DNA from 3 places in the Methylobacterium carpenticola genome. Region 3 is predicted to be linked to each of the others. Evidence: predicted binding sites of a transcription regulator. Region 3 holds the regulator's gene; each other region holds the start of a gene.
What was found. The regulator PhoB, encoded in region 3, activates phosphate uptake and scavenging genes when phosphate is short. The targets are predictions, from matches to a motif close to TGTCATNNANCTGTCAT.

Region 1: the regulator PhoB is predicted to act here: its motif matches at 7,780-7,796, upstream of ACE101_RS14330 (DUF1045 domain-containing protein).
Region 2: the regulator PhoB is predicted to act here: its motif matches at 4,753-4,769, upstream of ACE101_RS23870 (OprO/OprP family phosphate-selective porin).

What each region holds. Positions count from the first base shown of each region.
Region 1 covers NZ_JBHZEO010000001.1:3,037,682-3,048,035, reverse strand. Annotated here, with positions in the region: gene ACE101_RS14365 (efflux RND transporter permease subunit) at 1-1,207, shown strand, start outside; gene ACE101_RS14360 (glycosyltransferase family 2 protein) at 1,298-2,182, shown strand; gene ACE101_RS14355 (ArgE/DapE family deacylase) at 2,299-3,582, shown strand; gene ACE101_RS14350 (cobalt-precorrin-5B (C(1))-methyltransferase) at 3,645-4,739, opposite strand; gene ACE101_RS14345 (cobyrinic acid a,c-diamide synthase CobB) at 4,799-6,124, shown strand; gene ACE101_RS14340 (helix-turn-helix domain-containing protein) at 6,214-6,618, opposite strand; gene hmuQ (heme-degrading protein HmuQ) at 7,141-7,470, shown strand; gene ACE101_RS14330 (DUF1045 domain-containing protein) at 7,803-8,516, shown strand; gene phnC (phosphonate ABC transporter ATP-binding protein) at 8,593-9,411, shown strand; gene phnD (phosphonate ABC transporter substrate-binding protein) at 9,468-10,354, shown strand, end outside.
Region 2 covers NZ_JBHZEO010000001.1:5,125,560-5,135,913, reverse strand. Annotated here, with positions in the region: gene ACE101_RS23890 (formyltransferase) at 296-1,354, shown strand; gene ACE101_RS23885 (formylmethanofuran dehydrogenase subunit A) at 1,348-2,979, shown strand; gene fhcD (formylmethanofuran--tetrahydromethanopterin N-formyltransferase) at 2,982-3,917, shown strand; gene ACE101_RS23875 (formylmethanofuran dehydrogenase subunit C) at 3,914-4,711, shown strand; gene ACE101_RS23870 (OprO/OprP family phosphate-selective porin) at 4,839-6,194, shown strand; gene ACE101_RS23865 (LysR family transcriptional regulator) at 6,202-7,092, opposite strand; gene ACE101_RS23860 (NAD-dependent epimerase/dehydratase family protein) at 7,185-8,183, shown strand; gene ACE101_RS23855 (flagellin N-terminal helical domain-containing protein) at 8,727-10,354, shown strand, end outside.
Region 3 covers NZ_JBHZEO010000001.1:6,130,284-6,140,637, forward strand. Annotated here, with positions in the region: gene ACE101_RS28395 (PleD family two-component system response regulator) at 1-285, opposite strand, end outside; gene ACE101_RS28400 (response regulator) at 299-679, opposite strand; gene ACE101_RS28405 (DUF3572 domain-containing protein) at 850-1,095, shown strand; gene ACE101_RS28410 (DNA polymerase IV) at 1,092-2,372, shown strand; gene ACE101_RS28415 (cell envelope integrity EipB family protein) at 2,377-3,231, opposite strand; gene ACE101_RS28420 (GcrA family cell cycle regulator) at 3,771-4,313, shown strand; gene phoB (phosphate regulon transcriptional regulator PhoB) at 4,459-5,163, opposite strand; gene phoU (phosphate signaling complex protein PhoU) at 5,189-5,911, opposite strand; gene pstB (phosphate ABC transporter ATP-binding protein PstB) at 5,940-6,752, opposite strand; gene pstA (phosphate ABC transporter permease PstA) at 6,781-7,701, opposite strand; gene pstC (phosphate ABC transporter permease subunit PstC) at 7,721-8,695, opposite strand; gene pstS (phosphate ABC transporter substrate-binding protein PstS) at 8,821-9,861, opposite strand; gene ACE101_RS28455 (hypothetical protein) at 10,123-10,354, shown strand, end outside.

The sequences.
Region 1 (10,354 bases), 3.1 Mb from region 3:
TTTCTCCGGGGCCGCCTTCTCGCTCAAGACCTTCCTCACCGAGCGCATCGAGGAGACCGTGTCGGGCTTCACGGCCCCGGTGGTGATCAACCTGTTCGGACCGGACCTCGCGCGGCTGGAGACCGCCGCCCGCGACGTGGCGCGGGAACTGGGCGAGGTGAGGGGGGCGGCCGACATCCAGCAGCAGGCTCCGCCGGGCCTGCCGCAGATCAACGTGTCGCTGCGGCCCGCGGATCTGCGCCACTGGGGCCTCGACGCGGTCGAGGTGCTGGAACTGGTGCGCACCGCCTACCAGGGCGACACGGTGGGGCAGAGCTACGAGGGCAACGCGATCTTCAACGTGATCGTGATCCTCGACGCCTCCGTGCGCGGACGCCTCGCCACCCTGGGGGATCTGCCGCTGCGCACCCGCGGGGGCACCCACGTGCTGCTGCGGCAGGTCGCCGACATCTACGAGACGCCCGGGCGCCTGCAGGTGCTCCACCAGGGGGCCCTGCGGGTGCAGACCGTCACGGCGAACGTGGTCGGGCGGGACATCGCCTCCTTCATGGAGACCGCCCGCCGCAAGATCGCCCGCGAGGTCGACCTGCCGCCCGGCACCACCGTGGCCTTCGCGGGCAGCGCCGAGGAGCAGGCGCGCTCGCGGCGCGACCTCCTCGTCTCCTCCGCCTTCGCGGGCCTCGGCATCCTGCTCCTCCTCGCCGTGGTGACCGGGCATTGGCGCAACCTCGCCCTGGTGGTGGTCAACCTGCCCTTCGCCGTGATGGGCGGCGTGCTGGCGGTGTTCCTCACCGGCCGGGTGCTGTCGCTCGGCTCGATGGTGGGCTTCGTGACCCTGTTCGGCATCAGCCTGCGCAACACCATCATGATGATCTCGCATTACGAGCATCTCGTGCGGGTGGAGGGCCGGGTCTGGAGCGTCGCGACGGCGGTCGAAGGGGCGGGGGACCGGCTGGTGCCGATCCTGGCGACCTCCCTCGTCACCGGCCTCGGCCTGCTGCCGCTCGCGCTCGGCGCCGGCGAACCCGGCCGCGAGATCGAGGGCCCGATGGCGATCGTGATCCTCGGCGGCCTCGTCAGCTCGACGGCGCTCAACCTCCTGGTGCTGCCGATGCTGGCGCTGCGGCTCGGCCGCTTCGACGGGCCGGATCGCAGCCGCGATCTCCACGACGCTCCGCCGCGGCTCGGGGCGACGGAGCATCCCTGAGCCCGCCCGGCTTTCCGCAGGCCGGCGGCTCGCCTATGGTGCGCCTTCCGCGCGGAGCAGGGCCGATGCCGGGCCGTGGAGCAGAGGACCGTGTTGAGGCTCGGAATCGGGATCACCACCTACAACCGCGCCGAGGCCCTGGCGCGGACGCTGGAGCGGCTCGCGGCGCATACGCGCGCGCCGCACGCGTTCTTCGTCGCCGATGACGGCTCGCAGGACGACACCCTGGCGGTCCTGCGCGGACGCGGCGTGCCGCACGTGACGGCCGCCAACCGCGGCGTCGCCTGGAACAAGAACCGCGCTCTCTTCTACCTGCACGAGGTCGCCCGCTGCGACGTCGTGATCCTGATGGAGGACGACACCTTCCCCCAGGCGGATGCCTGGGAGGAGCCCTGGATCCGCGCCGCCGTCCGGTTCGGCCACGCCAACCTCGCCGGCAGCTGGTTCGCGGAGCGCTTCGTCGGGGGGGAGGGCACGCCCGAGGACCCGGTTCTCTGCTCCGACATCAGCGGCCAGTGCATCGCTTTCAGCCGGCCCGCGCTCCAGGCCGTCGGCTACATGGACACCCGCTTCGGCCGCTACGGCTTCGAGCATTGCGACCATTCCGAGCGCATGCGCGAGGCGGGCTTCGGCGGCAGGCTGGATCCACCGGTCTATTACCTGATCCGCAGCGACCTCGCGGTGACCTGCGCGCACGCGCCGGCCGCCGACTATACGGGCGAACTCGAGAAGAACAGCCGCGTGCTGGCGCAACTCCGCCTGGAGCGCCGCATCCACCGGCCGCCCTGGAGCGGGCTGGGCGAGATGCGCCTCTTCCTCGGCGAGATGCGCCGGGCCGCGCTCCCCGATGCGGGCCAGCGCCACCAGCTCGGCCGGGCCGTGGCGCAGGCCTCCCTGCGCGGCGGCGCCTCCTGGCTCGGACAGCAGATGCGTGGCTGGCCACCCGGCCGCGACCCGCAGCACACCGTCGCCTGAGTCATGCAGGCGGGCCGTGCATGACGGCCCTCCCGCCGCGGCACCTTGTCAGCGGCCGCGAACTCCCCCCGAATGCGCGCGGCGCCGCTCGGCCGCCGTGCAACCCCGGAGAGGACATGCCGCTCGATCCCGCGCTTCGCGACCGGATCATCGCCTCCGTCGAGGCGGGTTTCCCCGACCAGGTCGCCTACACGCAGGCGCTGGTGCGCTTCCCCTCGACCCGCGGCAACGAGCAGGCGATCCAGGATTTCGTGTTCCGGTCCTTCCGCGAGCGCGGCTACGCGATGGATCGCTTCGCCATGGAGCGGGCGGCGATCGAGGCGCATCCGGGCGGCTCGAAATACGCGCCGGAGCATTCCGAGGCGCCGATCGTGGTCGGCATCCACCGGCCCAAGCAGGAGACCGGCCGCTCGCTGATCCTGCAGGCGCATGTCGACGTGGTGCCCCCGGGCCCCGCCGACCTCTGGACCCATCCGCCCTTCGATCCGGTGGTGGAGGGCGACTGGCTCTACGGCCGCGGCGGCGCCGACATGAAGGCCGGTCACGCCGCGAACCTCTTCGTGATGGACGCCCTGCGGCGCATCGGCCTCCAGCCCGCCGCCACCGTCACGCTGCAATCCGTGGTCGAGGAGGAATCCACCGGCAACGGCGCGCTGATGACCCATCTGCGCGGCTACCGGGCGGATGCGGTGCTGATCCCGGAGCCCGAGGACGAGAAGCTGGTGCGCGCCAATACGGGCGTGCTGTGGTTCCAGGTCGAGGTGCGGGGCCGGCCGGTCCACGTGCGCGAGATGGGGACGGGCGCCAACGCCATCGACGCCACCTACCGGGTGATCGGGGCCCTGCGCGCGCTGGAGGAGCGTTGGAACGCCGACAAGGCGGGACGGGCGCATTTCGAGGGCGAGGCGCACCCGATCAACCTCAATATCGGCCGGATCGAGGGCGGCGACTGGGCCTCCTCCGTCCCCGCATGGTGCCGGATCGATTGCCGCATCGCGATCTATCCGGGCGTCGGCGCCGCGGCGGCGGCCCGCGAGATCGAGGCGGCGGTGCTGGATTTCGCCCGCGCGGACCCGTTCCTCTCGAACGCGCCGCCGCGCGTGACCTTCAACGGCTTCTTCGCGGAAGGGTACGAGCTGGAGGCGGGATCGGAGGCCGAGGCGGTGCTCGGGCGGGCACACGAAGCCGCGACCGGCGCGGCCCTGGAGAGCTTCATGACGGCGGGCTACCTCGATACCCGCGTCCACGCCCTCTACGACCGGGTGCCGGCCCTCTGCTACGGGCCGATCAGCGAGAACATCCACGGCTTCGACGAGCGGGTGAGCCTGTCCTCGCTGAAGCGCATCACCACCGCGATGGCGCTGTTCGTGGCGGAATGGTGCGGGGTCGAGCGGGTCTGACCGGCCGGCGCCGCGGCGGGCCGCGACGGGCGCCCGGCCCGGCCCGGACCGCGGCGAACGCTCTATCCCGCGGTCCGGAACGGGGCATGTCCGACGACGATGCCGTCGCGGTCGAACACCACCACTTCGAGCGCGATCCCGGATCCGGCGAGCGACGACGCGGCCGTCGTCCAGGCATGGCGCGCGACGAGGTCGCCGAGGGGAAGGTCGCTCGCTTGGGCGATCCGCAGCACCTCGAGCGCCGTGTTCGCCCCTCGCGCCTGCGCGACCAGATCCGCTCCGCCGCCGATCTCCGCGACCCGCTCGGCGAGCCAGGCGAGATCGACCGGACCCGCGCGGGAATGCAGGTCGAGCAGGCCGTGGCCGAGCTTCGTCATCTTGGCGATGCCGCCCGCCACCGTCACCCGCGCCACCGGATGCCGGCGCAGGTACTTCAGCATGCCGCCCGCGAAATCCCCCATGTCGATCAGCCCTTCGGGCGGCAACCCGTGCAGCCGCTGCACCGCCTCCTCCGAGGTCGACCCGGTGGCGCCCGCCACATGGGTCAGGCCCGAGGCGCGCGCCACGTCGATGCCGCGATGGATCGTGTCGATCCAGGCCGCGCAGGAATAGGGCACGACCACGCCCGTCGTCCCCAGCACAGAGAGCCCGCCCAGGATGCCGAGCCGCGGGTTGAGGGTGCGCTGCGCCAGCGCCTCGCCGCCCGGGATCGCGATCTCGACGACGAGGTCGGGCAGGCGGTCCTCCACCTCCGCGAGGGCGGCGGCGATCATCCGCCGGGGCATCGGGTTGATGGCGGGCTCGCCGACCGGGAGGGGCAGGCCCGGACGCGTCACCGTGCCGACCCCGGGCCCGGCCCGGAACGACACCCCGCTCCCGGGCAGTCCCGGGCGAACGCTCGCCTGGACCAGCACCCCGTGCGTGACGTCGGGATCGTCGCCCGCATCCTTGATCACCCCGGCGCGGGCACCCTCCGGCAGGCGCTCCGACACGGCGAGGGCGAAGGCGGGCCGGGTGCCGCCGGGCAGCGGGATCTCGACCGGGTCCGGAAAGGCGCCGGTGCGCAGGGCCGCGTAGGCGGCCTTGGCCGCGGCCGCCGCGCAGGCGCCCGTGGTCCAGCCGCGCCGCAAGGGTCCGCTCGGTCGGTCGTCGTCCATGGCGCGTGGTATCACCCGGCCGCATCCGGGTAAAAGCCGATGTGCCAGGAGGATCCATCGTGAGTGTTCGCGCCGCCCGCGGCCTGCTCGTCGCCGCTCCCCGCTCGGGCTCCGGCAAGACCACCGTGACGCTCGCCCTCCTGCGGGCGCTCGCGCGCCGGGGCGTCGCGGTCGCGGGCGCGAAATGCGGTCCGGACTACATCGACCCGGCCTTCCACGCGGCGGCGACGGGCCGGCCGAGCTTCAACCTCGACAGTTTCGCGATGACCGACGCGCTGCTCGACGCGGTGGCGGGCCGGGCGGGGGCAGGGGCCGACCTCGTGATCGCGGAAGGCTCCATGGGCCTGTTCGACGGGGTGGTGGCGGAGGCGGGGCGCAGCGGCGCGAATGCCGACGTCGCGGCCCGCTACGGCTGGCCGGTGATCCTGGTGCTCGACGTCTCCGGGGCCGCGCAATCGGCCGCGGCGGTGGCGCTCGGCTGCCGGGTCTACGACCCGCGCCTGCACATCGCCGGGGTGATCCTGAACAAGGTCGCGAGCCCGCGCCACCGGCGCCTCGTCGAGGCGGGACTCGCCCGCACCGGCCTCGCGGTGCTCGGCGCGCTCACCCGCGATGCCGCGCTCGTCCTGCCCGAGCGCCATCTCGGCCTCGTGCAGGCGGAGGAGACCGGCGATCTCGCCGCGCGGCTCGACCGCTTGGCGGATCTCGCCGAGACTGCCCTCGACCTCGATGCCATCCTGGCCGCGGCCGCGGGGCATCTGCCGCCGCCCGGGAGCGGCCGCCTGCCGGATCCCCCCGGGCAGCGGGTGGCGCTCGCGCGGGACGCCGCGTTCTCGTTCGTCTATCCGCACATGGCGGCGGGCTGGCGCGCGGCCGGCGCGGAGATCGTGCCGTTCTCGCCCCTCGCCGACGAGGCGCCGCCGGAGACCTGCGACGCCTGCTGGCTGCCGGGAGGGTATCCGGAACTGCATGCCGGCCGGCTCGCGGCGGCGGGCCGCTTCCTCTCGGGGCTGCGGGATTTCGCCCGCACGCGCCCGGTCCACGGGGAGTGCGGCGGCTACATGGTGCTGGGCGAGGGGCTGGAGGATGCCGAGGGGGGCCGGCACGCCATGGCGGGGCTCCTGCCCGTGGCGACCTCCTACGCCCGACGCAAGCTCCACCTCGGCTACCGCATCGCGACGCTCCTCGCCGATGGCCCGCTCGGACCCGCCGGCGCGGTGCGCGTCGGCCACGAATTCCACTACGCGAGCGAATCGACCGCGGCGCCGGAGGAGGGGATGGCGCTCGCCCGCGTCACGGACGGCGAAGGGCGTCCGCTCGGACCCGCGGGGCACCGCTGTGGCCGCGTCAGCGGCAGCTTCTTCCACCTGATCGGCGCCCGCTGAGCCTCATGCGCCGGCGCGGTCGCCGTTCGGCGAGCGATGCAGGAACAGGCTCGGCGGAACCGCCGCCTGCGTTTCCGCGGCCGGCCGTCCTACTCGGCGCCGCCATTGGCGAGGCCCGCCGGGCGGCTCAGCCGGGCGGCCGAGCGCACGATGGCCAGCACCTCGCGCCGGAGCTGGTCGTCCTCGATCTGCACGTAGGCGCGCAGGATGTCGACCGCGCCCTGCGTGCTGAGGAAGCCGAACACGTTGTCGTCGCGGCCTGCCGAATCGTTCGGCTCCTCGAAGAAGGCGGAGACCGGCACTTCGAGCAGGCGGGCGATCTCGCGCAGACGCCCGGCCCCGACGCGGTTCTGTCCCTTCTCGTATTTCTGGACCTGCTGGAACGTCACGCCGACGGCGTTGCCGAGCGCCGTCTGGCTCAGGCCCTTCGCCTTGCGCAACGCCGTGATCCGGATGCCGACGAGGCGATCGACCTCGGTAGTCTGCTTAGGCATGCGTCCTCGTCACCCTGTCCCACACACCGCACGTCCTGGCCCCGCGCCGAGGCTCAAGGCCGCGCCGTACATCCAGCCCTCCCGCGCGACTGCCGGTGGCCTGAAAGCCCCGGCCGCCCCACGGCCCCGTCCTGGCGCGCCGGGCGCGGACACGCCGCGACCCTTGAGACGCCGTAACAATCTGCCACCCCCGCGATGTCCGCGGGGCCGACGCTGGCAGCGCTGCCAGCGCCACGAGACCGAATGCCGCCCTTCGGACCTTGCAGGCCATCGGGCGTTAAGCTGCGCTCGACCGATCTGCCACGCAACCGCACTTGCGTCTACACGCAGAACACGAATTCCCAAGAGGAATACAGAAGAATCCTCAGCGAAGAACACTGAGGACCAGCAGCCGGAAGGGTGGCGGGACATTCGGCGGCCGGTTCGGCGCGCGCTTGATTGAGGCAACCAAATCGCTTTCTGTCGGCGTTGGTCCCCCGGCGGCCCCACCGGGCCGCCCGCACAGCGACGAGGAACTGCAGCATGTTCATCGCCATGAACCGCTTCAAGGTCTACAAGGACGCCACGGCCGAGTTCGAGCAGGTCTGGCTCGGCCGCGACAGCCACCTGGGAGAGATGACGGGCTTCGTCGCGTTCCACCTGCTGCGGGGGCCGGAGCACGAGGACCACGTCCTCTACGCCTCGCACACGGTGTGGGCGTCGCGGGCCGATTTCGAGGCTTGGACCCGCTCGGAGCAGTTCCGGAAGGCGCATAGCCGGGCTCCGGGCACGAAGCCGCTCTACCTGTCGCATCCGCAATTCGAGGGATTCGAGGCGGTGCAGACGATCGATCGCGCCGCCGCCGCGGAGTGACGCGGATCTCGGACAGCGGAACGGAGGCCGCGTGAGCCGGCGATCCGATGGAGGCAGGCCGGCTCGGCGCGGGAAGCGGAGGGCGTCGAGATGGTCGAGGAGCGGGACCGAGACCCCGCGCTCACGCTCCTCCGCCAGCCGGTCGGCCTCCGTCCCGGTGAGCGCGCGCACCGGGGCGGTCTTGCCGTGATCGACGAGGCCGACCACCAGCGACGCATCGGCCGGCCCGGCCATGCCCGCGCGTGCCCGCGCCCGTTTCACCGGCACCATCACTCCCTCACGACCGGCGCCCCTCCACGGCGGGAGGCCCGTCACCGAATCGTCACCCGGCCATGCTGAACCGGCGCCGAACGAGGGAGACGACCGGGGTGACGGCCATCACGCGCTACGCGCTCTACTACACGCCCGAGCCCGGCTCGGCGCTCGCCCGCTTCGGCACCGGCATCCTGGGCTACGACAGCGCGAGCGGCGCGGCGGTCGCGCGCCCCGAGGGCTTCGCGGACGCCGCGGACGTCACCCTCTCCCCGGCCCGCTACGGCTTCCACGCGACGCTCAAGGCGCCGATGCGCCTCGCGCAAGGCCGCCGCGAGGAGGACCTGATCGCCGCCGCTGCCGCACTCGCCGCCCATCATCCGCCCGTCCCGGTGGGGCGCCTCGTGGTGGCGACGCTCGGGGCCTTCACGGCCCTGGTCCCGGCGGAGAGCCCGGCGGCGCTCGGCCTGTTCGCGGCCGAATGCGTGGCCGCCCTCGATCCCCTGCGGGCGCCCTTGAGCGAATCCGAGCGGGCGCGGCGCCGGCCCGAGCGTCTGAGCCCGCGACAGCGGGCGCTGCTCGATGCCTGGGGCTACCCGCACGTCTTCGAGCATTTCCGCTTCCACATGACCCTGACGGATGCGCTGCCGGAGGAGACGCGGGCACCCTGGCGCGAGCGGCTGGCCCGGGCATACGGGGCGGGCGAGGCTCTGGTGATCGATTCCGTCACCCTGCTGCGGCAGGACGGCGACGCGCCGTTCCGGGTGCTGACGCGCCTGCCCTTCGCGTCGTAGTGCGCGAACCAGGACTGTCATCCGGGTGTCGCCAAACCGGCGTTTACGTCCGCAGCGAGCCATCGCGGACGGATTGATGCTGGTTGTCGAGAATCTCACGCGCCAATACGGGGCCCGGCGCGCCGTGGACGGCGTGTCGCTGCGCATCGAGCGCGGCAGCTTCGTGGGCGTGATCGGGCGTTCGGGGGCCGGCAAGTCCACCCTGCTGCGCATGCTCAACCGCCTCACCGACCCCACCGAGGGGCGCATCCTCTACGACGGGCTCGACGTGACGGCCCTGCGCGGCCAGCGCCTGCGCGCGTGGCGCGGGCGCTGCGCCATGATCTTCCAGCAGTTCAATCTCGTCGGTCGCCTCGACGTGATGACGAACGTGCTGATGGGGCGGCTCAACCACGTGCCGTCCCACCGCTCGCTCCTGCGGCTGTGGTCGGCGCAGGAGAAGGCGCTGGCACTCGCCGCGCTGGAGAGTTTCGACATGGGCGCCTTCGCGGCGAACCGCGCCGACGCCCTCTCGGGCGGCCAGCAGCAGCGGGTCGCGATCGCCCGGGCGCTGGTGCAGGAGCCCGAGATCATCCTGGCCGACGAGCCGGTCGCCTCCCTCGATCCGCGCAACACGCGCCTCGTGATGGACGCCCTCGCGGAGGCCAACAAGCGCTACGGGATCACGGTGTTGTGCAACCTGCACTCCCTCGATCTCGCCCGCGCCTATTGCGACCGGCTGATCGGCCTCTCGGCCGGCCGGCTCGTCTTCGAGGGCGGCGCCTTCGACCTCACCGAGGATGTGGCGCGGACCCTGTACGGTCTGGAGGCCGGCGAGGTGATGGACCATCCGCCCGCCGCGCCCCTGCCCGAGCCCGGCGCCGCGCCCCTGCGGGCGGCGCGGATCGGCGCCTGACGGTTCGACCCGACGCGGGACATCACCCGCGCATGCAGAGCAGAAGGACGGACACGATGCTCAACCGACGCACCCTCGTCGGCGCCTTTGCGGCGCTCGCCGCGACCGCGCTCCCGGCCGCTTCCCAGGATTGGAAGGCCAAGGTTCCGGAACTCACCCTGGCGGTGATCCCGGCCGAGAACGCGTCCGGCACGGTCGACCGCTACACGCCCCTCACCGAGTACCTCGCGAAGGAGATCGGCATTCCGGTGAAGCTGCGGGTCGCCAACGACTACGCGGCGGTGATCGAGGGCCAGCGCGCCGGCACCATCCAGATCGCCTTCTACGGCCCGGCCTCCTTCGCCCGCGCCGTCATGACCGGCGTGAAGACCGAGCCGGTCGTGAACCAGAAGCACGGCAACGGCGCCTCCGGCTACTACTCGGTCGTCTACGTGAAGGCCGACAGCCCCTACAAGACGATGGAAGACCTGAAGGGCAAGAACCTCGCCCTGGTCGACCCCAACTCCACCTCCGGCAACCAGGCGCCGCGCTTCTTCCTGCAGAAGGCCGGCTACGACGTCGACAAGCATTTCGGCAAGACGTTCTTCGCCGGCAGCCACGAGAACGCCGTGCTGGCGCTGGTGCAGGGCACGGCCGACGCCGCCGCGAACCTGTGGAACGCCGAGGACGACACCGCGATCACGCGCATGATCCCCAAGGGCATGCTCAAGAAGCCGGACGGCACCTCGCTGCAGCAATCCGACTTCCGCGTGATCTTCAAGTCCGAGTTCCTGCCCGAGGGGCCGTTCTCGGTGCTGTCGAGCCTGCCGGACGACCTCAAGGCGAAGATTCGCGAGGCCTTCGTGGCGCTGCCGAAGAAGGACAAAACCGCCTTCGACCGGCTCTCGGACGGCAAGGATCTCGACTTCACGGCGGTGACCCTGAAGGACTACCAGCCGATCAT
Region 2 (10,354 bases), 1.0 Mb from region 3:
AGGGGCACGCGCAAGGGTTGATGCGGGGCGATGCGACACTGTCCCATAACGCCGCGGCCGAGGGCAACGCGCCGGCCTTCAAGAAATTTTTCGGGTGATCCGCCCCGACTTTCAGGGGGACTTGCTTGCCGGGAGCCCGGGATGCAAACGTCTCGGGCGGCCTCGGGAGTACTCCCGGCCGCAGGCCTCCGCACGACGGAACGGCGGCGAACGCCGAGGCGGATTTCACGTGGGCCGGTTTCGTGCGGGCCGGTTTCATGCGGGCCGGCCCGGCCGGCCAAGGATGCGAGGGCGGATGACGGCCTGGGTGAAAGGGCAAGCGACGGATCCCGACGCGGCGCTCGCCGCCGCGGCCGACCTCCTGAGGCGCGCCCGCGCGCCGGTGGTGGCCGGGCTCAGCGCCGACGTGGCGGCGGTGCAGGCCGCCTTCCGGCTCGCGCGGAGCATCGGCGCTTCCCTCGATACGGTCTCGTCGGACGGGCTCTACGCGGATCTCGGCGCGCTCGCCGCGGGCGGCGCCATGACCACCACCCCCGCCGAGGCGGTGGGCCGGGCCGATCTCGTCCTGGTGCTGGGCGACCGCGCCGCCGAGGCGGCGATCCTCGCCGATCTCGCGGCATCGGGCCCGAGCCGCGGCCGCGCCGCGGGATCGGGCCGCACCATCCTGTCCCTCGCCGCCGGGCAGGGCGCCGATTTCGCCGCGGGCGCGGCGGGGCTGCCGGCCGCGATCGGCCTGCTGCGCGCCCTCGTGGCCGGGCGCATCGCGGGCGAGACCCCCCTCTCCGACCTCGCCGGGCGCCTCGGCGCCGCCCGCTACGGCGTGATCCTCTACGATCCCGCCGAGATCGGCGGCCTCGGGGCCGAGATGCTGAACGGCCTCGTCAAGGACCTGAACGAGACGACGCGGGTCTTCGCCCTGCCGCTCTCCGATCCGCATCAGGGGCGGGCCGTCGCCCAGGTCGCCGCCTGGACCACCGCGCAGGGACCGCGGGTCGGCTTCGGCCGCGGTTATCCGGAGCACGATCCCTGGCGCTTCGCTGCGTCACGCCTGGCCGAGGCCGGCGAGGCGGATGCCGCCCTCTGGCTCGGCTCCCTCCCGGCCCCGCGGCCCGGCTGGCTCGCCACGGTGCCGAGCATCGCCCTCCTCGGCGCCCCCGACGGCAGCGAGGCCGAAATCGTCCTTGCGGTCGCGGTTCCGGGCGAGGATGCAGGCGGCGCCCTCTGGCATCCCCGCCGCGCCGCGATCACCTGGCATCCCGCCGCGAAGCCGGGGGCCGCGCCCGCGGCCGCCGCGCTGATCGACGCCCTTCACGACCGCCTCACGCCCGCTCAGGAGCGCTCCGCCTCATGCTGACCCGTATCGCCGGCGGCCGGGTCGTCGATCCGACCGCCGGGCGCGACGCCATCGGCGACGTCTGGATCGAGGACGGCCGCATCGTCGCGGCCCCGGACCGCGCCCCCGACCAGACCATCGACGCCGCCGGCTGCGTGGTGATGGCGGGGGGCGTCGAGGTCCACTCGCACATCGCGGGCGGCAACGTGGTGCTGTCGCGCCTGCTGCTGCCGGAACTCGGCATCGCCGAATCCGCCGACGCGGCGAACCCGCACGGCTCGGCCTCGGATATCGGCGCGCTCTACGCGCGGATGGGCTACACCACCGCCGTCGAGCCGGCGATGCCGCCGGTGAACGCGCTGGCGACCCAGCTCGAACTCGCCGACATCCCGCTCCTCGACCGGGGCGGGCTCTGCGTGATGGGCAACGACGACCACCTGCTCCAGCTCCTGCGCGACAAGGCCGGGGCGAACGCGGTGCGCGACCTCGTGGCGCTCAACCTCGCCACCACCCGGGCGCTCGGCGTGAAGGTGATCAACGCGGGCGGCGCCGAGGCCTTCAAGGACGGCGCGGTGCGCTTCTCCCTCGACGACGCGGTGCCGGCCTACGGGCTCACCTCGCGGCAGATCCTGGACGGGCTGCTGAACGCCGTCGAGAGCATCGGCGTGCCGCATCCGCTGCACGTCCATTGCAGCAATCTCGGCCTGCCGGGCGCCGACGACAGCTTCATCGAGACGCTGGAGGCGGCGGAGGGGCGGCGCATCCACTTCGCGCACGCCCAGTTCTACGCCTATGCGGCGGTGGATCCGCAGAACCCGCTCGGCGGCGGCTTCACCTCGGCGGCGGCCCGCATCGCCGAGGCGATGGGCCGCCATCCCAACGCCACCCTCGATGTCGGCCAGGTGGTGTTCGGGCAGACCTGCACCATCTCCCTCGACATCCTGCGCCAGTTCGCCGGCCGCAAGGGGGCGAACCCGAAGAAGTGGATCGTGAATGCGGGGGACGCCGAGGGCGGCGGCATCGTGCCGTTCCGCTACCGCGACCGCGGCCCGACCTCCTCGCTGCAATTCGCCATCGGCCTCGAGCTGATGCTGCTCTCGCCCGACCCCGAGCGCACCATCCTGACCACCGACCACCCGAATGGCGGGCCCTTCACCGCCTATCCGCGCATCCTGCACCTGCTCATGGACAAGGAGGCGCGCGACCGCGAACTCGCGGGCCACCCGAAGGTGGCGACGGAGCGCTCCAGCCTCCACGCGCTCACCCGCGAGTACAGCTTCGGCGAGGTCGCCCAGCTCACCCGCTCCGGGCCCGCCAAGCTCCTCGGCCTGACCGACCGCGGGCACCTGCGCCCCGGCGCGCGGGCGGACGTCGCGGTCTACCGCGACCAGCCGGACCGGACGGCGATGTTCGGCGCGGCCCACCGGGTGCTGAAGGACGGGGTGGTGATCGTGGAGGACGGGACCGTGGTGGCGCGGCGCTTCGGCCGCACGCTCAGCCTCGCGGTCGAGGCGGATCAGGGCATGGCGCGGCGCACCGATTCCTACCTGCAGGGCCGTTTCGGGGCCGGGCTCGACACCTTCTCGGTGCCGGACGCGGCCTTCGCCGGGCGCGACGCCTTCGAGCCGGTGGCAGTGCGGGGCTGACGATGGCGGACCTCACTCTCAACGGCATCCGGGTCGAGGACACCTTCGCGGAGGCCTTCGACATGGCGGGCACGGCCCTCGTGCTCACCGCCGAGACGCCCGAATGGGCGATGATCGCCGCCACCACCATGACGGGCTTCGCCACCTCCGTGATCGGCTGCGGCGCCGAGGCGGGGATCGACGCGGTGCTCGGCCCCGACGCGACGCCGGACGGGCGGCCCGGGGTGCGGGTGCTGCTGTTCGGCTTCGATGCGGGCGGGCTGAAATCGCAGCTCCTCAAGCGCGTCGGGCAATGCGTGCTGACCTCGCCGGGCAGCGCGGCCTATGCGGGCATCGCCTGGGACGACCCGAACCGCGGCAAGGCGATCAAGCTCGGCGGCGCCATCCGGATGTTCGGCGACGGTTTCGCCGTGGCCAAGCGCTTCGGCGGACGGCGCTTCTGGCGCACGCCGGTGATGGACGGCGAGTTCCTGTGCGAGCATTCCGTCCCGACCATCGAGGGCGCGGTGGGCGGCGGCAACCTGCTGTTCCTCGGCCGGGCCTTCGGCGACACCCTGAAGGTGGCCGAGATCGCGGTGGCGGCGGCGCGCGGCGTGCCGGACGTGATCCTGCCCTTCCCGGGCGGCATCGTGCGCTCGGGCTCCAAGGTCGGCGCGCGCACCAAGGGCATGATGGCCTCCACCAACGACGCCTATTGCCCGACCCTGAAGGGACGGGCCGGCTCGGCCCTGCCCCCCGAGGTCAACGTGGTGCTGGAGATCGTCATCGACGGGCTCTCGGCGGGCGCGATCTCGCATTCCATGCGGGCGGCGCTCCACGCCGCCACCCGGGCCGGGGGCGAACTCGGCCTCGTCGCGGTCACGGCCGGCAATTACGGCGGCAATCTCGGCCGCCACCACTTCCACCTGCGGGACCTCATCGACGGGGCGGCGGCATGAGCACCCTCACCCTGCGCCAAGCGCCGCCCGAGCGGCTCGACCTCTCCGGCCTCACGCCGGCCCGCCTCGCCGGCCTCTCGGAGGCGGAGGCCGCGCGGCTGCCCATCGGCACCAGCCGCCGGGGGCTGGTGCTGGGCGATTGCTTCGCCCTGTCGCTCGACGGCACGGAGGACCTGCGCATCGTGGGCGGCTCGGACCGCCTCGACCGGGTCGGTGCCGGCCTCGCGCGGGGCACCGTCGTGGTCGAGGGCGATGTCGGCCAGCGCCTCGGCGAGGGCATGACCGGCGGCGCGATCCGGGTCTCCGGCGCGGCCGGGCCCTTCGCCGGCACGGCGGCCAAGGGCGGCACCATCGCGGTCGCGGGCGATGCGGGTGCGAGCGCGGGCGGGGCCCTGCACGGTGCCATGGGCGGCCTCGACGGGGCGACCCTGGTGATCGGCGGGCGCGCGGGCGAGCGCCTCGGCGACCGCATGCGCGCGGGGCTGATCGTGGCCGAGGCGGCGGGCGACCATGCCGGCGCGCGCATGATCGCCGGCACCATCGTCGCCGGGGCGGTCGGCGACCATCCGGGCTACGGCATGCGCCGGGGCACGCTGCTGGTGGAACGCCACGGCGCCCTGCTGCCGACCTTCGTGGAGACGGGCACGCAGGACCTCGTGTTCCTGCGCCTCCTCGCCAAGGCGCTGGAGCCGGTCTCGGCGCGCTTCGCGGGCCTCGCCCGGGCGCGGCTCGCCCGCCGCTCCGGCGACCTCGCGACCCTCGGCAAGGGCGAATTGCTCACCCCGCTCGGCTGAAGTCCCCCAGGCCCTCCCGCGACGGCGGCGCGACGCATGTTCGTCGTGAGACTGTCACCCAAAAGACCGAGCCTCGGCGTCCCATCCCCGCTACCGTGCGGCGGGACGCTGTTCAGGGAGCCGGCACATGGGCCGTCGATCGATCGCGTGCGCCGCGGGCCTCGTCGCAGCCCTGGCCGGGCAGGCGCCCGGACCGGCGCGCTCCCAAGAAAAGTTCTGGGATGGAAAGCCTTGGGACGGAAAGTCTTGGGATGGAAAGCCCCGTGAGGGGAAGTCCCGCGCCGCAGGTCCCGTCTGGGCCGAGGGCCCGGCGGGGCCCTATGGCGAGACGCTGACCATCGGCGAGAAGGGCATCACCCTGCGCTTCCCCGACGATACCGCCACCTTCCGCATCGGCGGGCGGCTGCAGGTCGATGTCGGCGCGGCGGGCATCCGCCAGCCCGGCTTCCCCGAACCCTTTGCCGACAACGTGGCGGTGCGCCGCGCCTGGATCGAGAGCTTTCTCAGCCTCGGCAAGACCTGGGAATTCGCCTTCCAGTACGATTTCAACGATCCGGTGCGCCCGATCCAGGACGCGGCGGTCTCCTGGAAGGGCATCTCCGACACGATCCTCACCCTCGGAAACGTCAAGGAGCCGTTCAGCCTCGACCAATTGATCAGCGACAACAACACCCTGTTCACCGAGCGCTCGCTCGCGGACGCGTTCGCGCCCGCCCGCAACTTCGGCTTCGCGCTCGGCCACGCCCGCGACGACTGGACGGTGGTGGCGGGCGTGTTCGGCGGCAACATCAATACGGGGGTGCGCAGCGAGGGCATCGCCGGCACCGCGCGTGCCACCTGGGCGCCGATCCGCCGCGACGGCACGGTGCTGCATCTGGGGCTGGCCGGCAGTTATCGCGGCCTGCCGGCCGGCGAGGAGCCCTTGCAGCTCTCCTCGCGCTCGGAGGCCTTCCTGTTCACGCGCCGGTTCGTGGATACGGGCGACATCCGCGACGCGGCGAGCATCGGCCGGGTCGGCCTGGAGGCCGCCTATCGCGGCGGCCCGCTGCTGGTGCAGGCGGAATACATCCGCACCCGGGTCGAGCGCCGGGGCGGGGCCGCGCCCCTGGATTTCCAGGGCGGCTACGTGCAGGCGAGCTACGTCCTCAACGGCGACAACCGCGCCTATGCGCTGACGCCGAAATACGGCACCACCTACGCGATCTTCGAGGGCATCAAGGTCGGGGACGCGCAGCGGGTCAGCAACGGCGGCGCCGGGGTGTTCGAAGTCTCGGCCCGGTTGAGCGCCGTCGACCTCGACGACGGCTCCGTGCGCGGCGGCATCGAGCGCGACCTGACCCTCGGCGTGAACTGGTATCCGGAGCCGAACCTGCGCCTGATGGCGGATTACGTCCGCTCCCGCACCTCCCCTTCGGCCGCGAGCCAGGGCGGGCGGACCATCGATGCGGACGTGTTCATCGGCCGGGTGCAGCTCTACTGGTGAAGCCCGCTCACGAGGCGGCGGCGCAATGCGCCGCCAAGCCCTCCGTCAGGGCATCGAAGGTCGCCCGGTAGCGCCGCAGGCGGCGCAGATCCTCGTGCATGACGATCCAGGTCGGCAGGTCCCAGCGGATTTCCGGCAGGACCGGCACGAGATCCGGCTCCGCGGCGGCGAGGGCCGTTTGGCAGACGCCGATGCCGAAGCCGGCCCGGACCGCCGCGGCCTGCGCGAGGGTGCTGTCGCTGCGCCACGCGAAACGGTCGCGGTCGAACGCGGCGTCCGGGATCCGCATGCTGCGGATGAACGGGGTCTCGGCGTCGAAGCCGATCAGGCTGTGGCGGGCGAGGTCGGCGGGCGTGGCGGGCGTGCCGCGCCGCGCCAGGTAGGAACGATGGGCGTGGAAGCCGAGCCGCACCGCGCCGACCCGCCGGGCCAGGAGCGCGCCCTGGGCCGGCTCGGTCATCCGCACGGCGATGTCGGCGTCGCGGCGCAGCAGATCCTGCACCCGGTCCGAGAGCACGACTTCGAGGGCGAGCCCGGGATGCGCGGCATGGAGCCGGGCCAGGATCGGCGGCAGCACCGCCGCGCCCACCATCTCCGAGGCGGTGATCCGCACCGTCCCGGCGACCGCCTCCTCCGCCGCCGTCGCCGCCCGCTCCAGGGCCGCGGCGGTCGCCCGCAGCGCCTCCGCGTAGGGACGCAGGGCCGAGCCCGCCTCGGTCGGCACCAGCCCGGCCTGCGAACGGGTGAACAGCACGACGCCGAGCGCCGCCTCCAGGGCCGCGATCTGGCGGCCGAGGGTCGGCTGCGTCAGCCCGAGCGCCCGCGCCGCGCCCGAGAGCGAGCCCTCCTCCAGGACGGCGAGGGCGGCGCGGCAATGGTCCCAGCTCGGCAGGGTCATGCATTTTCGTATAGCGGCTCGCCGGCGATCCGCAATTCACGGATGGGCGCTTGGGTGAGACCCTCCCCCTATCGATGGAACGGGAGCGGATGATGGGCGGGACGAGGACGGCTTTGGTGCTCGGCGCGACGGGCGGCATCGGCGGCGCGGTGGCGCGCCGCCTGCAAGCGGAGGGCTGGACGGTGCGGGCGCTGCACCGCGATCCCGCCGCGGTTCGCCGCGAGGGCGACGGCCTCGCCTGGATGCGGGGCGACGCCCGGGACGAGGCCGCGGTGACGCAGGCCGCCCGCGGGGTGGGGCTGATCGTCCACGCGGTCAACCCGCCCGGATACCGCGACTGGGACCGGCTGGTGCTGCCGATGCTGGGGGCGAGTCTCGCGGCGGCGCGGGCCGCGGAGGCGCGCATCCTGCTGCCCGGCAACGTCTACAATTTCGGACCCGATGCGGGCCCGAACCCGGACGAGGACGCGCCGCAGAACCCCCTCACCCGCAAGGGCGCGATCCGGGTCGTGATGGAGCGGCGCCTGGAGGAGGCCGCGCAGGCGGGCGTGCGCAGCCTGATCGTCCGGGCCGGCGACTTCTTCGGCCCCGGGGCCACCGGCAACACGTGGTTCTCGCTCTTCGCCCGCCGGGGGCGGCCGGTCCGGCGCCTGTGGTATCCGGGCCCGCGCGGGATCGGCCATCAATGGGCCTACCTGCCCGACCTCGCCGAGACGATGGTGCGCGTGGCGGAGCGGGAGGCGGAGTTGCCGGCCTTCGCCCGCTTTCATTGCGGCGGGCACTGGGACGCGGACGGCACCCGGATCGCGGCGGCGATCGCCCGGGCGGTCGGCCGTCCGGATCTCCCCGTGCGCCGCGTGCCCTGGGGGCTGGCGCGGCTCGCGGAGCCCATGGTGCCCTTCCTGCGCGAGGCCCGGGAGATGCTCTATCTCTGGCGCGAGCCGCTGCACCTCGACAACCGGCGGCTCGTCGCCCTGCTCGGGGCCGAACCGCACACGCCCCTCGACGCCGCGGTGGCGGCGACCCTGGCGGATCTCGGCTGCCTGCCCGCGGGAGCGCCGGCTGCATCGTCCCTGGCCGGGGTGAGTTGATGCGGATTCAAGCGGGCTCGTCGACCAGCGGAGGCCCGGTTCCGGGTCGTGGCGCTGCCGCCCCTCTGCTTGGCGATGACGCTTCGAATCCGTGTTGACAGCGATGCGGATAGGCATGTCGCCCGAATCAGCCGTGGCGCGGCGAATCAAGCGACCGATGGCCGGCGTAATTCAGGGCCGATCTGTTGAGTGCTCCGGGGGATCTGCATCTGCCGCGGTGCCCCCCGTAACCCACGGGCCCGCCTCCGGAACTGTCCGGCGGGGTGCGATTTGTTGCGTGTCCTGCCACTGCACGCACTCAATCCTACTGCGGGTCTGCCGAGAATTGGTCGGGTGCCGGGGCTCGAATTGTTCGCTGAAGGTGCCCGCAAGCTGGCAGTTCGGGCCTGCTCTTCAGCCCTTCTGCTGCCCTCGCGCGAGCAGTCCGGCGGGTACTCGACGCCTTAACTGATTTTAAACCATGCCGCCGTAATTTCGTGGAAAGCGACACGTGCGCGCGCTCTCGGAGCGGAGAGGGCGCCGACATGAATAGGCTCTGCTCAGATGTCGTCCATCACCCTCTCGGCTGCGACGCGTCAGAACCTGCTGTCGCTGCAGGACACCGCCAACCTCCTCGCCACCACGCAGGAACGCCTCGCGACGGGCAAGAAGGTCAACTCGGCCCTCGACAACCCGACCAACTACTTCACGGCCGACGGGCTGTCGTCGCGCTCCGCGGGGTTGAGCGCGCTGCTCGATGGCGTGTCGAACGGCATCCAGATCATCCAGGCGGCCAATACGGGCATCACCAAGCTGCGCAGCCTCACCGACCAGCTGAAATCGGTGGCCCAGCAGGCCCTCGCCGCCTCCAACGCCTTCACGGCCAAGGCCAGCGTCGCCTCGACCGCGCTGACCGGCGCCACCGCCTCGAACCTGCTCTCGGTCGGCCCGACGGCCGCCTCCGCCGACCGCGCCATCGGCGCCTCGACGGGCGTGACCCAGCAGACCACCACCGGCACGGTCGACCTCAGCGACACCACCAACATCGACGCCGCGCTGTTCGCCTCCGGCAACACCGCCACGCTGACCATCGACGACGTCAAGATCACCCTCAACAAGGGCGTCGACGACGTCAGCCAGGACGTCCTGGTCAAATCCATCAACACGCAGCTGAAATCCAACGGCTCGGCGGTGACGGTGGAGGCGAGCGGGGCCAACATCGTGGCCAAGGGCACGGCCGATGGCGGCGCCTTCACCATCGGCACCGATACCGGCACCACGAACCTGTTCGGCGCCTCGCCCAACGAAGTGGCCGGCGTGCTCGTGCCGACCTCGACCTCGCTCGCCACCGGCCTCGGCTTCCACGTCGGCGACAACTTCACCGTCAACGGCAAGACGATCACGGTCGCCCGCAACGACACCATGATCTCGCTCGCCCAGAAGGTGGGAGTTGCGACCGGTGGTGCGGTGACCGCCGCCTACGACGCCAACACCCGCAAGTTCACCTTCACGGCGGCGGATCCCTCGACGACGATCGCCGTCGGCGACGGCGGCACCCCCACCTCCAAGGTGAAGAATCTCGGCTTCGACACGCAGTTCTTCGAGGCGGGCCGCGGCGCGATCACGGGAACGACCTATAACGCGAGCCGGCTCGACGGGCAGACCATCACCGTCCAAGTGGGCGGCGGCACGGCGGTGTCGCTGACCTTCGGCACGGCGCTCGGCCAGATCGCGACCCTGACCCAGCTCAACGCGGCGCTGGCCCCGGCCAACGCCCAGGCCTCCCTCGACGCCACGACGGGCCAGATCAAGGTCACCACCACCAACGAGGCCGGCGCCGAGAGCCTCACCCTGCTCACGGTCGGCGCCACCAACCCGTTCAACACCGCCACCGCCAATGCCACGATCGGCGGCGACGGCCTGACCTCGCGCAACGGGCTCGTCACCACCTACAACAACCTGCTGACGCAGATCGACCAGCTCGCCGCCGATTCGGGCTATAACGGCGTCAACCTGCTCGCGGGCGACACGCTGCGGATCAACTTCAACGAGAAGAGCACTTCCTCGCTCTCGGTCTCGGGCAACGACGTCTCGGCCGCCAGCCTCGGCCTGTCGACCATCGGCCAGAACGACTTCCTCGAGACGAACGCGATCAACAAGGTGCTGACGACGATCAACTCGGCGGTCAGCAA
Region 3 (10,354 bases):
GAGACCGCGCAGGCGGTCGCTCGGCTGGTCGAGGGCGGTGACCATCACCACCGGGAGATGCGCCGTGGTCGGCGTGGTCTTCAGCCGGCGGCACACCTCGAACCCGTCCATGCCCGGCATCATCACGTCGAGCAGGACGATGTCGCACAACCCCTTCTCGCAGATCGCGATCGCGTCCGGCCCGTTCATCGCCGAGACCACGTCGAAATATTCGAGCGACAGCTTGGTTTCGAGGAGCTTCAGGTTGGGGAACAGGTCATCGACGATGAGCACGCGTGCCGACATGGAGCGTCGCCTCTCAGCTCTGGCGCTCGTCGCCGAGATAGGTCCGGACGGTGGCGAGGAACTTCGCCACCGAGATGGGCTTCGACAGGTAGGCCTCGCAGCCGCCCTCCCGGATGCGCTCCTCGTCCCCCTTCATGGCGAAGGCCGTGATGGCGATCACCGGAATGCTCTTGAGTTCGTCGTCCTCCTTGATCCACTTCGTGACTTCGAGCCCGGACACCTCGGGGAGCTGGATGTCCATCAGGATCAGGTCGGGACGGTGCTGCCGCGCGAGCTCGATCGCCTCAATCCCGTTCGCGGTCTTGAGAGTCGCGTAGCCATGAGCCTCCAACAGGTCGTTGAAGAGCTTCATGTTCAGCTCGTTGTCCTCGACGATGAGCACCGTCTTCGTCATGGCTCACTGTCTCCGGCGTCGGCGAGACGCATCTGAACCTCCGACGACGCCCGTCCATCCTGTTTAAGCGGCACAAGTTGATGAAACGCAAATCACAGAGTTTTACCAGAGGGAAAGCTCCCCAGGGCGGAGCGCCGAGCCGCGCGGAGGCCGAGGCCCTGGCCGGCGCGGTGTTCGGATTCGTCACCGGCGATCCCGGCCGCCTGATGCGGTTCATGGAGCAGGCGGGCCTGAGCCCCGCCGCCCTGCGGCAGGCCGCCGAGGATCCCGGCCTCCTCGTCGGGCTCCTCGACCACGTCGTGGCGGACCAGGACTTGCTGCTCGCCTGCGCCCAGGCGATCGGCGAGACGCCGGAGCGGATCACGCTGGCATGGCAGCGCCTCGGGCCGCCGCCGCCGGATTCCTTCGGGGCATGACGGCCGGAATCCCGCTCTGCCGCGACTGCGCCCGCCTCACCGGCGGAACCCTGCGCTGCGCCGCCTGCGGGTCGCCGCGCCTCGTCACCCATCCGGAGCGCGACGGGCTCGCCATCGCCCATGTGGATTGCGACGCCTTCTACGCGGCCATCGAGAAGCGGGACGATCCGTCGCTGCGCGACCGGCCGCTCATCATCGGCGGTGGGCGCCGGGGCGTCGTCTCGACGGCCTGCTACATCGCCCGCACCCGGGGCGTGCACTCGGCCATGCCGATGTTCAAGGCCCTGAAGGCCTGCCCGGACGCGGTGGTGCTGCGCCCCGACATGGAGAAATACGTCCGCGTCGGCCGCGAGGTGCGCGGGATGATGCAGGCGCTCACCCCGCTGGTGGAGCCCGTCTCGATCGACGAGGCCTTCCTCGACCTGACCGGCACCGAGCGGCTGCACGGCGCGAGCCCGGCCGTGACGCTGGCGCGCTTCGCCTGCGCGGTCGAGGCACAGGTCGGCATCACCGTCTCGATCGGGCTTGCTCCCAACAAGTTCCTGGCGAAGATCGCCTCCGACCTGGAGAAGCCCCGCGGCTTCTCGGTGATCGGCCGGGCGGAGGCGCAAGCCTTCCTGGCGCCGCGCCCGGTCGGCATCCTGCCAGGCATCGGGCAGGCCGCCGCGGCCCGGCTCGGGAGCCTCGGCATCACCATGGTCGGCGACCTGCTGCGCGTGCCCGTCCCGCGGCTCCAGGCGGCGATCGGGCGCGACGCGGCCCGCCTCGCCGGCCTCGCCCGCGGCGAGGATCCGCGGCGCGTGCAGCCGGTTCGCGAGGCGAAGAGCGTCTCGGGGGAGACCACCTTCGCGGAGGACCTGCGGGATTTCTCCGCGCTGCGCCCGATCCTGTGGCGCCTGTGCGAGACGGTGGCGCGGCGCTTGGTGCGCGCGGACCTCGCCGCCGGCAGCGTGACCCTGAAGCTGAAGGATGCGAGCTTCCGCCTGCGCACCCGCACCCGCTCGGGCCTGCCCCCGACGCAGCTCGCCGACCGGCTCTTCCGGCCCTCCGAGGCGCTGCTGCGCGAGGCCTGCGACGGCACCGCCTATCGGCTGATCGGGGTCGGCGCGGGGGATCTCTGCGAGGCGATCCACGCCGACCGGGGCGATCTCGCCGATCAGGGCGTGCGGCGCGAGGCGAGCCGGGCCGCCGCCGTGGAGGCGCTGCGGACCCGGTTCGGCCCGGCCTCGGTCCAGCGCGGCCTCGCCTTCACGCCAGGCAAGACACCCAAGGCCTGACCCGTCAGGGCCGGCAATCCTTGGCTTCGGGCGCGAGATCGATCCGCGAGAGGTCGCCCTTGAGGGCGAAGCCGCCGTAATCGAGCCGCAGGGCGCCGCTGACGCCGTTCTCGTAGAGATCGAAGGAGAGCACGTAGATCGGCATGCGCTCGCCCTCCTCCCCGGCGGAGAAGTAGCTGAGCGTCACGGGCCAGCGCGGCATCGTCGCCATGGCGCCCTCGCGCAGAGGCGCCTCGGCGGCCGGAGGAGCGGTGGTCTCCACGCTCGCCGGAATCGTCCGGCGCGGGCCGATGACCGCGAGCGTGTCGTAGATCTTGCGGCCGTCATCCGAGCCGTCGAAGACCTTCACGGAGACGGTGCGCTCGCCGGCCTGGGCGGCCTCGATCAGCCGGCGCATGTGGGCGGCCGGGAACAGCACCTCCCCGGGCGCCGTGACGCGCGCCTTCTGCGGGTTCTTGATGGTGACGGCGAGCCCCTTGGCGTCGCGCTCCGCATCGCCGTCCACCGCCGGCTGCTGGCTGCCGTTGAGGTCGGACTGGGTGCGGAAATGGAAGCTGTGGCCGTCCCCGCTCTCGAAGGTGTTGTTGCGCAGGTCCGAGGTGCGCGTGCCGCTCTCCGAACTCTCCAGCACCGTCACCTGGCGGTACTGCAGCGCCCATCCCTTGCAGGGGTCGCCCGAGAAATCGAACACGATCCGGCCCCGGGCGCTGTCGACCGAGCGCGCCCCGCCGCTGCGCATCAGCGACAGGTCGTAGACCGCGCGGTGCGGCGCGAGGCGGATGCCGGATGCCGGTTCGGCGGCGAGACCGGTGGGGGCGAGGGCGAGGAGCGGAAGCAGGGACGCGAGGACGATCCGCATGAGTTTCCCGGGGGTCGAGCGCGTACGGCGCCGGGCCCGAACATAGGTGCAGCCCAGCCCGCGGGCAACGCCGCCTCTCGGGCGGGGGCACCGTGGCTTGTCTGCCACGCTGATCGCGCGAGCGGTTCGGGAGGCTGGCGTCGGAACTGCCCGATCGGGCCCGCGGCCGCGTCTCCGGCCCCGTGCGGACGGGGTCCCGAGGCCGGGTCCGGCAGCCCCCGGGATTGCCCACAAGCTGTTGACGGCGTGTGGATTTCAGGCGCCTGCGCGGCGGAGTTCGCGTGGCGCCGGCGCGCCTTGGCGCCCTTCCGAGGGGCGCCGCCGCATGCGCGGCCGGTGCGGGGAAAAGGGGCTCGGATGGGCCGGGGACTCTTGCGCGGGCAACAGCCGCTCCTGTAGGTTCACCCCCGTCGCAGGCGCTGTCACGAAGCGGCGATCACCAGCAGGATCGAAGGGTTTTGGCGCCCGGCCTCAGGGTCGGGCGAAGGCGGTCGCGTGCGCTTCGGCCGCCGGCGTACTGGGGGAATTCGGAGGCGGCGATGATGGATGCGGGCCCGAGCTGGACGAAGGAACGGGTCGAACTCCTCAAGCGGCTCTGGGGGGAAGGACGCAGTGCGAGTCAGATCGCCGCCGAGATCGGGGGCGTGTCGCGCAATGCGGTGATCGGTAAGGTGCATCGGCTCGGCCTCGCCGGGCGGGTGCTGAAATCGAACGGCGCGGTGAGTGCGGCCGCGCCCGCGCCCGTGCAGCCCCGCCGCACGGTGAGCGAGGAGGTCCGCGTGCCGAGCGCGGCGCCCACGCCGACGATGGTCGCCCCGGCGCCCGCGTCGCTGGCGCTGGTGCGTCCGGAGAGCATCGCGCCGCCTGATGTGGCGCTGCCGCTCTCCGAGCGTGTGACCATCATGGAGCTGCGGGAGTTCATGTGCCGCTGGCCCATGGGGGACCCGTCCTCGCCGGATTTCCGCTTCTGCGGTGCCCGCTCGATCACCGGGCTGCCCTACTGCACGCATCACGCCCGCATCGCCTATCAGCCGGCTGCGGAGCGCAAGCGCAGCGACCGGCGCGCGGTGGGCTTCCGCTGAAATCCAGGCACTCCCGGCGCCGGGTTGCCCTGCGCCGGGCCTAAGGCGCGACGCCCACACGAAAGAGCCCTCCGCCGATGGCGGAGGGCTCTTTCGTGTGGGGATGCGGGAGGCTCGCGGGGCGGATGGGCCGCCCAGCCGGGGATCAGGCCGCGCCGGTGGCGAACATCTCATCGAAGGAGTAGCCCGATCCGCGCACCGTGCGGATCGGGTCCGGGCGGCGCGGCCGGTTGATGGCCTTGCGCAAGCGGCCGATATGCACGTCGACGGTGCGCTCGTCGATGTAGACGTCGTGGCCCCAGACGCCGTCCAGCAGCTGCTCCCGGGAGAAGACCCGGCCGGGGCTCTGCATCAGGAATTCGAGCAGCTTGAACTCGGTCGGGCCGAGATGCAGCTCGCGGCCCTCGCGCCGGACCCGGTGGCTCACCCGGTCGAGTTCGATGTCGCCCGCGACCAGAAGATGCGCCACGTGGGCCGGCTTCGCGCGGCGCAGGAGCGCGCGCACGCGGGCCAGGAGCTCCGGCACCGAGAACGGCTTGACGATGTAGTCGTCGGCACCGGTCGCGAGGCCCCGCACCCGGTCGCCCTCCTCGCCCCGTGCCGTCAGCATGATGATCGGCAGGCGCTCGGTCTCCCGGCGGGCCCGGATCCGGCGGCAGAGCTCGATCCCGGACAGGCCCGGCACCATCCAGTCGAGGAGGACCAGATCCGGGATCTGCTCGCGCAGCCGGATGTCGGCCTCGTCGCCCCGCATGACGGAATCGACCTCGAAGCCTTCGGCTTCGAGGTTGTAGCGGAGGAGGAGCGTCAACGGCTCCTCGTCCTCGACGATCAGGATCCTCGTGCTCATGCGGGCTTTCGGGACTCCGACGGGGTCACGCGTCCGTCTGCGGCGCCACCGTGGCGTAGCTCGACCGGTCGTTCTTGGGCCGTTCGGCCACCAGGGTCTCGCCGGTGACGAGATAATGGATCGTCTCGGCGATGTTGGTGGTGTGGTCGCCGATCCGTTCCACGTTCTTGGCGCAGAACAGGAGATGCGTGCAGAAGCTGATGTTGCGCGGATCCTCCATCATGTAGGTCAGGAGTTCGCGGAACAGCGAGGTGTAGAGGGCGTCGATGCCGCCGTCGCGGGTCCAGACGTCGAGGGCCGCGGCGGTGTCCTGGGTGGCGTAGGCGTCGAGCACGTCCTTGAGCTGGGCCTGGACCAGCTCGGCCATGTGCTGGACGCCGACCACGATCTTCTGCGGCTGCGCTTGGTCGCTGATCGCCACCACGCGCTTGGCGATGTTCTTGGCGAGGTCGCCGATCCGCTCCAGATCGCCCGAAACGCGGATGGCCGAGACGGTCTCGCGCAGATCGATCGCCATCGGCTGGCGCCGGGCGATGAGCAGGATCGCCCGCTCCTCGATCTCGCGCTGAAGCCCGTCGAGGCGGGAATCCGCCGCGATGATCGACTGCGCGAGGCTGGCGTCGCGCCGCACCAGGGCGGCGGCGGAATCCGCCACCATCTTCTCGGCGATGCCGCCCATCTCGGCGATGCTGCGGCGCAGGTTCTGCAGGTCCGTGTCGTAGGAACTGACGATGTGTTGGTCCGGCATGGCTCTGTCCCCTTCCCAACCTGTGCGATCAGCCGAACCGGCCGGTGATGTAGTCCTGGGTCTGGCGCTTCGCCGGATTCATGAACAGGCGGTTCGTCGGTCCGACCTCGACGAGTTCGCCGAGATACATGAAGGCGGTGAACTGCGAGATGCGGGCCGCCTGCTGCATGTTGTGGGTGACGATGGCGATGGTGAACTCGCCGCGCAGCTGCTCGATCAGCTCCTCGATGCGCCCGGTCGAGATCGGGTCGAGGGCCGAGGTCGGCTCGTCGAACAGGATCACCTCGGGGCGCTGGGCCACCGTGCGGGCGATGCAGAGGCGCTGCTGCTGGCCGCCCGAGAGGCCCATGCCGGATTGCCTCAGCTTGTCCTTCACCTCGTCCCACAGGGCCGACTTGCGCAGGGCCTCCTCGACGCGGTTGTCGAGATCGGCCTTGCCGAGGCGCTCGTAGAGCCGGATCCCGAAGGCGATGTTGTCGTAGATCGACATCGGGAACGGGGTCGGCTTCTGGAACACCATGCCGATGCGGGCGCGCAGCTCGTTGAGGTCGATCGACGGGTCGAGGATGTTGCGCCCGTCGAGCAGGATCTCCCCTTCCGCGCGCTGCTCCGGATAGAGGCTGTAGATCCGGTTGAAGGTGCGCAGCAGGGTGGACTTGCCGCAGCCCGACGGGCCGATCAGCGCCGTGACCTGCCGGTCGAGGAAGTTGAGGTTGATGTTCTTCAGGCCGTGGAAGGTATTGTAGTAGAAGTTGAGATTCTTGACCGAGATGCGGACCGGCGCGGCCTCGTCGGCGACGCTGTTGCCGACGATCGGAGCGGCGGTGGCGGGGGCGCTCATCGGGATTCTCCTGAGGATCGGCAGGGGGTCAGCGGCTCTTGCCGCCGCCCAGGAAGACGCGGGCCACGATGGAGAGGCCCAGGATGGTGACGGTGATGAGGAGCGCCCCGGCCCAGGCGAGCTGGCGCCAGTTCTCGTAAGGAGAGAGGGCGAACTGGTAGATCATCACCGGCAGGTTGGCGACGCCGCCCATCAGGTTGGGAGCGAACCAGGAATTGTTGTTGAGCGCGGTGAAGAGGAGCGGCGCGGTCTCGCCGGCGATGCGAGCGAGCGCGAGCAGGATGCCGGTGACGATCCCCGATTGCGCGGCCTTCCAGGTCACGGCGCGGATCACGATCGAGGTCGGCGCGCCGAGCGCGGCGCCGGCCTCCCGCAGGGTGCCCGGCACGAGGCGGAGCATGTCCTCGGTGGTGCGCACGATCACCGGGGTGGCGATGATGGCGAGCGCGACGCCGCCGGCCCAGCCGGAATAGCCGCCCATGCCCCGGACCATGATCGTGTAGACGAACAGGCCGATCAGGATGGAGGGGGCCGAGAGCAGGATGTCGTTGAGGAAGCGGATGACGTCCGCGAGCTTCGAGGTGCGGCCGTATTCCGCCAGGTAGGTGCCGGCCAGGACGCCGATCGGCGTCGCCACGACGATGCCGATGAACGTCATCACCAGGCTGCCGAGAATGGCGTTGGCGATGCCGCCGCCGGCCGAGCCGGGACCCGGCGTCACCTCGGTGAACAGGGTCGGCGAGAAGCCGCGCAGGCCCTCGACGATCAGCATGATCAGGATCGAGCCGAGCACGAGGGCGCCGAGCGCGGTCGCGCCGGTGCAGAGCACGATCAGCAGGCGGTCGGCGGTGCGCCGTCCCGCGCGCACGCGGCCCCAGGCCGCCGCGGACGGGGCGGCAGCGGCCGCCGGGGCGGCACCTGCCGGGGCGAGAGTGGTCCGGGCGTCCATGAGAGGCTCCGTGGCGGGATCAGGCCACCTTCACGCGGCGCACGAGCAGCCGGGCGATGATGAGCACGATGAAGGTGACGACGAACAGGATGCAGCCGAGGGCGAGGAGCGAGCTGAGCTGCAAGCCATCCGCCTCGTTGAACTCGTTGGCGATGCGCGAGGCGATCGTCGAGCCCGGGTCGAAGATCGAGGCCGAGAGCCGGTTGGCGTTGCCGATCACGAAGGTGACAGCCATGGTCTCGCCGAGCGCGCGGCCGAGGCCGAGCATGATCGCGCCGATGATCGACACCGAGGCCTGCGGGATCAGCACGTGGCGCACGACCTCCCAGGTGGTGCAGCCGATGCCGTAGGCGCTCTCGCGCAGCACGGTCGGGATCTGGTCGAGCATGTCGCGGGTGATCGAGGCCACGAAGGGCACGATCATGATGGCCAGGATGATGCCGGCGGTGAGCACGCCGACGCCCGAGGGCACCTGCGCGTAGAGCAGGGTGCCGACGATGGGCAGCCCCTCGACGAGGTTCGACACCGGCACCTGCACGAAGCGGGCGAAGAGCGGCGCGAACACGAACAGGCCCCACATGCCGTAGATGATGCTCGGCACCGAGGCGAGGAGTTCGATCGTCATCGCCACCGGGCGGCGGGCCCAGCCGGGGCAGAGCTGCGTCAGGTAGATCGCGATGCCGAGCGAGACCGGCACGCCGATGAGCAACGCCAGGAAGGCCGAGGCGAGCGTACCGATGATGGCGACGAGGGCGCCGTATTCCTCGCGCCCGACATTCCAGGCGCTCGACGTGATGAAGCCGGGCCCGAATGTCCGGAAGGCCGGGATCCCGCCGTAGATGACCGAGGCGAGGATGCCCGCCAGGACCAGCAGCACCAGGAGCGCGGAGCCGAGCGAGGCGGCACGGAAGAGGCGGTCGGCCACGGGGCTCGGCGCGCTGCGCGCGGGCTTCGAGGCGGAGGCGAGAGCGACGTTTTCGGACAACGCGACCATCCGGGATTCCCTTGAGTGAGCCGCCTGTGGCGCGTCGGGCGGGAATGACGCGAGCCGGGGACGGGAAGAGGGCTCCCCCGCCGGGAGGAGGGAGAGCCCCGTCGATCAGGATCGAGGGAAGCCGATCACAGGCCGAGGACGGGCTTGCCGTCCTTGCCGGCGACCTTCTTCCACTCCTCGCGGACGAGGCCGACGACGGTCTCCGGCAGCGGGACGTAGTCGAGGTCGCTGGCGAGCTTGCCGCCGCTCTTGTAGGCCCAGTTGAAGAACTTCAGCACCTCGGTGGCGCGGGCCGCGTCGCTCGGGCTCTTGGGGATCAGGATGAAGGTCGCGGCGGTGATCGGCCACGCCTTGTCGCCCGGCTGGTTGGTGAGCGAGATGCCGAAGCCCGGCGCCGCCTTCCAGTCGGCGTTGGCGGCGGCGGCCTGGAAGGCCTCGTCGCCCGGCAGCGGGAACTTGCCGGCCTTGTTCTGGAGCAGGACCACCGGCAGGTTGTTCTGCTTGGCGTAGGCGTATTCGACGTAGCCGATCGCGTTCGGCACCTGCTTCACGACGGCGGTCACGCCCTCGTTGCCCTTGCCGCCCTGGCCGGCCGGCCAGCTGACGGTCGTCGAGGCGCCGAATTCCTTCTTCCAGTCGGCCGACACGTCCGACAGGTAGGTGGTGAAGATGTTCGTGGTGCCCGAGGCGTCGGAGCGGTAGACCGGGGTGATCACCGCGTCGGGGAGCTTCACGCTCTCGTTCAGCTTGGCGATCTTGGGATCCGACCACTTCTTGATCTTGCCGGCATAGATCTCCGCCAGCACCTCGCCGGTGAGCTTCACCTCGCCGGTCTTCACGCCCGGCACGTTCACGACCGGGACGACGCCGCCCATCACGGTCGGGAACTGCACGAGGCCGTCCTTCTCGAGGGTCTCACCCTTCAGCGGCGCGTCGGTGGCGCCGAAATCGACCGTGCGGGCCTGGATCTGCTTGATGCCGCCGCCGGAGCCGATCGACTGGTAGTTGAGGCCGACATTGGCCTCCTTGCGGTACGCCTCGGCCCACTTGGAGTAGACCGGGAACGGGAAGGTCGCGCCGGCGCCGGTGATGTCGGCCGCGAGCGCGGACGTGGCGATCTGGACGGTCGCGAGCCCGATGGCGAGCGCGGTTGAGAAGGGTCTCACGAGAAGTCTCCGTGTGCCTGGCGATCTGTCGCGCGGCCGATCCCTAACGCAGCGTTAGGCTTCGCTCCGCCCGGGCAGCGGTAGACCGGCAACGACGCCGCCCCTATGACGATTGCATGACGCTTAGATGACAGCGCCCGGGGTGGCGGCCCTCCGGCGGCGGCTTCCATGGGGATGAAGCGGAATCGGATGCGACTGTTCCGGGCCCTCGCGCGTTGATCCCCCGGATGACCACACGGGAGCGAATCGAGGAACTCCGCCGTGCACGAGGCGACGACCGAGATCGGAAACGGGCAGGACCGTGAGCGGGCCGCCCTGCTCGCCCTCCATGACGAGCGCGAAACGCTGGAGCGGCGCTTGGCGCTGGCGCGTCAGCAGCATCTCTACCTCTCCGACCCGGACGCCATCGCGGCGGCGCAGGCGGAGGAGCGGATCCTGCTTCAGCGGCTCGACCAGCTTCTCACGCGGATCCGCGCCGCCGAGTACCGGCGCC